DNA from 2 places in the Comamonas sp. B-9 genome. Region 2 is predicted to be linked to the other one. Evidence: predicted binding sites of a transcription regulator. Region 2 holds the regulator's gene; the other holds the start of a gene.

Region 1 (2,198 bases), on a different contig from region 2:
TCATCGGCCCGGATGCGGCCCCGTTCCAGAAAATGCCCCGGCCAGGCGATGTGCTGTGAAAACACGCCCTGGGTAAAGGGCTGACCGGCCAGCGGCAGGCCCAGCGCGGTGATGTCCCAGGTCAGCAGCCCGGCTCCCGGTGCCAGCGCCATCTGCAGCTCATTGGCCGCGTCGCAGGCATTGTAGGCAATGGCCTCCAGCGGCAGCCATTCCAGCCGGGCGCCGGCCTGCAGCTTAAGGCGGGTGCGCTGCAAGGCCGGCTGGCCATTGCTTTTGTAAAAGCGCGTCGCGCCCGGCGTGGTGATGAGGGCATGGGCCCCTGCCGCCACCTCGACCGAGATATCCAGCACATCGCCCCCCACCAGGCCGCCGGGCGGGTGCACCAGCACGTTGTGGCAAATGCCTGGGCCTTCGGGGTAGAGGCTTTTGAGAATGCGCAGCGGGCCATCGTGGCTGAACTGCACCGAGGTCTTGCCGGCTTGCTGGCCGTAGCGCAGGTCTAGTTGGGCATGCCAGCTCATGGCTGCGGCTGGTGCTGAATGCCCGCTGGCCAGCAGGGCCCAAGGGCCGGGATCGGAGGTGAGTAGGGTGCACAAGACATGGCTGGGGTTTTGCAAGCCACGTGCCAGGAACTGCACCGCCCTGGGGTGCTGGCTGTGCTGAATTGGTGCATGCACGGCAGGTCTGCATGCTTGTGGTGCAAGGATCAGAGGATGCAGCACGGAAAGCGTGCATGCCCTGCCGCTGCAGCCCCTTGGCATGTGCCTTGCTTTGCACTAGGTATGGAACTGACACCTCGCGAAAAAGACAAGCTGCTGATCTTTACCGCCGCCTTGCTGGCCGAGCGGCGCCTGGCCCGGGGGCTCAAGCTGAACTACCCCGAGGCGGTGGCGCTGATCAGCGCCTTTGTGATGGAGGGCGCGCGCGATGGCAAAACGGTTGCCCAGCTGATGAGCGCTGGCCGCACGGTGCTCAAGCGCGCCGATGTGATGGAGGGCATCCCCGAGATGATTGCCGATATCCAGATCGAGGCGACCTTTCCCGATGGCACCAAGCTCGTCACCGTGCATGAGCCCATTGTCTGAATCCCCATCTTTTCCCTTGCGCAAGCCTAGCACCATGAACTTCAAGAAACTCTCTGCCACCGTGGCGGCTGCCGCTGCCGCTGCCGCCTTGCCGCTGTCCGCACTCGCCCATGTAGGCAGCGACGGCGGCGGCCACCATGGCTTTTTGAGCAGCTTCGGACATGCCTTTGCCCACCCGTTTACCGGCGCGGACCATATGGCGGCGATGCTGGCCGTGGGCGCCTGGAGTGCGCTGACGGTGACGCCTGCCTGGCGCGCACCGGCCGCCTTTGTGGCCCTGCTGGTGGCGGGGGCGCTGGCAGGTTTTGCCGGTCTGTGGGTGCCCGGCGTGGAGCCGATGATTGCCGCATCGGTGCTGGTGCTAGGCCTGCTGGTGGCGGTGCAAAAGCAGATGCCCTGGGTGCTGGCCGCTGCGCTCGCCGGGGTGTTTGCGTTTTTCCATGGCGCGGCCCACGGCTTTGAGCTGGCGGCCGATTCTGCGCTGGCATCGGCAGGGGCCCTGGCGGGCATGGCGCTGGGCTCGGCCTTGCTGCATGTCGGTGGCATGGTGCTGGGCAAGGCCCTGATGCAGCGCCACCGTTGGCTGGCCCAGCTGGCAGGCGGCGCCACCGCAGTCTTGGGCGCAGCCATGCTGACGCGCCTGGCCTGACGAGGAGCCGCAACATGATCCCAGGTGAACTGCTGCTGGACGACGGCGAACACACGCTGAACCCCGGGCGCCGCACCGCCACGCTGGTGGTGCACAACGCCAGCGACCGGCCTATCCAGGTCGGCTCGCACTACCACTTTGCCGAGACCAATGCCGGCCTGGTCTTTGACCGCCAGGCGGCCCATGGCATGCGCCTGCATATTGCCAGCGGCATGGCGGTGCGCTTTGAGCCGGGCCAGCAGCGTACGGTGGAGCTGGTGGACCTGGGCGGCGACCGGCAGATCTACGGCTTTCGCGGCCTGGTGCAAGGGGCGCTGGAATGAGGCCCGGTATGCTGTGCCAGCGTTCTAAGACAGGATGGTTCTGATGGCAACAATGGACAGACGCGCATACGCAGAAACCTATGGGCCCACGGTGGGTGACCGCCTGCGCCTGGCCGATACCGAACTGGTCGTGCAGGTGGA
Region 2 (2,198 bases):
CGCTGTCCGGGGGCGAGCGCCGCCGCGTCGAGATCGCCCGTGCGCTGGCCACCCAGCCCCGTTTCATCTTGCTCGATGAGCCCTTCGCCGGCATCGACCCCATCGCCGTGATCGAGATCCAGCGCATTGTCGCCTTCCTCAAGGAGCGCGGCATTGGTGTGCTGATCACCGACCACAATGTGCGCGAAACCCTGGGTATCTGTGACCATGCCTGCATCATCAGCGATGGCAAGGTGCTGGCCGCCGGGACGCCGCAAGAGATTGTGGAGAACGCAGAGGTCCGGAGGGTGTATCTGGGTGAACATTTCCGTATGTGACACCGCACGCCTTGGCGGGCGTGCCAGCCAAGCTACCGACCTGCGCTGCGGGCCCGGTAGGGCTGATCTGTTGCCAACTGCCGCAGCCGCTGCAAAGGCGCAGCCATGATGCCGTCGCTGTCGCTGCGCGTATCGCAGAACCTGACCCTGACGCCCCAGCTGCAGCAGTCGATCCGCCTGCTGCAGCTGTCCACGCAGGAGCTGACGCAGGAAGTCGAGCAGATGCTCGACGAAAACCCGTTTCTGGAGCGCGAGGGCGATGAGGCCCCCGAGGCCGAAGCCGGTAAAGAAGCCGCTGAATCTGCCGAAGCTGCAGACGCAGCCGACAAGGCTGCCGATACTGCTGCCAGCGCCGACACCAGCAACAGCAGCGATTTCGAGCCCGGAACCTCCGACCAGCCGCTGGATTTTGCTGCGGGCAAGGAAACCGGCGTCGATGCGGAGGCCGCTGCCGGCGATTCGGCATCGGACTGGGAAGAGTGGGGCGGCGATCTGCCCGCCCGCTCCAGCGCAGGCGATGACGACGACGAGACGCCGATGTCCGACCGCCGCAGCGAGCACCTGAGCCTGCAGGATGTGCTGCACCGCCAGGCCTTGTCGCTGCGCCTGTGCCAGGAAGACCGGGCCGCGCTCTACTTTCTGATCGAATCGCTGAACGACGACGGCTACCTCGAAGAAACGCTGGCCGAGCTCGCGCAAAGCTTTGGCGATGCTTCGGACCCCGAGCGCTACGAGGCGCTGCTGCACCACCTGACCGTGGCGCTGCGCTTGCTGCAAAGCCTGGAGCCGATTGGTGTGGGCGCGCGCAACCTGTCAGAATGCATGCAGCTGCAGATCAAGGCCCAGCAGCGCCTGTTGGATGAAGAGGGCTCGGACACGCCCGAGGCCGATGCGCTGGCGCTGGAGACTGCCTTGCTGGTCTGCCAGGAGTCCCTTGATCTGCTGGCGCGCCGTGATGTGCGCAAGCTGGTGCAGCTGACCGGCTGTAACGAGGCGGCGGTGCGCAGCGCGCTGGCGCTGATCGCCAAGCTCGAACCCCGCCCCGGCCGGCCCTATGCCGATGTGGACCGCAACACCATCATCCCCGATGTCATCGTGCGACCCAGCAATGAGCGCGGCCTGCCGGTGCCCGGTTTCAGCGTGCAGCTCAATGCCGAGGTGATGCCGCGCCTGCGCGTGCAGGATGTCTACGCCAATGCCTTGCGCAGCCACAAGGGCAGCGAAGGCCATGGCGCACTGCAGCAGCGGCTGCAGGAGGCGCGCTGGTTCATCAAGAACATCCAGCAGCGCTTTGACACCATCTTGCGCGTCTCGCAGGCCATCGTCGAGCGCCAGCGCAATTTCTTTGTGCATGGCGAGCTGGCGATGCGCCCCATGGTGCTGCGCGAGATTGCCGATGAGCTGGGCCTGCATGAATCCACCATCAGCCGCGTGACCACGGCCAAGTACATGGCCACGCCCCAGGGCACGTTTGAGCTCAAGTACTTCTTTGGCTCGGGCTTGGGCACCGAGACCGGGGGCAGTGCGTCGAGCACGGCCGTGAAGGCGCTGATCAAGCAGCTGCTGGACGAGGAAAGCGCGAAGAAGCCGCTGTCGGATGCAAAAATCGCCGATCTGCTGCAGGCCCAGGGCATTGAATGCGCGCGCCGCACGGTGGCCAAGTACCGCGAGGCCATGCGCATCCCGCCCGCCAGCTTGCGCAAGGCGCTGTAGCCAAAGTCTCAGCCACCATAAAAAAACCGCAGCTGCCTGGGCACTGCGGTTTTCGCTTGTGGAAGCTGCCGATTTACTTCGGCCACAGCCACCAGATGAACAAGGCCAGAGCGGCGAGCATCAGGCCGAACTTGGTGAACTTGTAGGCCGTCTTGTTCCAGGCCTTGA

The links. Region 2 encodes sigma-54, which starts transcription at its own class of promoters, with help from an activator protein. Its sites were predicted from a motif close to TGGCANGNAANCTGCTTT; they were not measured.
Region 1: a site for sigma-54 is predicted at 756-773, ahead of H928_RS0109430 (urease subunit gamma). Genes of this name have one in related genera too.

What each region holds. Positions count from the first base shown of each region.
Region 1 is NZ_KE148546.1:39,072-41,269, reverse strand. It holds gene H928_RS0109435 (urease accessory protein UreD) at 1-521, opposite strand, end outside; gene H928_RS0109430 (urease subunit gamma) at 783-1,085, shown strand; gene H928_RS0109425 (HupE/UreJ family protein) at 1,120-1,734, shown strand; gene H928_RS0109420 (urease subunit beta) at 1,749-2,057, shown strand; gene ureC (urease subunit alpha) at 2,101-2,198, shown strand, end outside.
Region 2 is NZ_APCR01000297.1:11,453-13,650, reverse strand. It holds gene lptB (LPS export ABC transporter ATP-binding protein) at 1-317, shown strand, start outside; gene H928_RS0102335 (RNA polymerase factor sigma-54) at 423-2,030, shown strand; gene H928_RS0102330 (aspartyl/asparaginyl beta-hydroxylase domain-containing protein) at 2,104-2,198, opposite strand, start outside.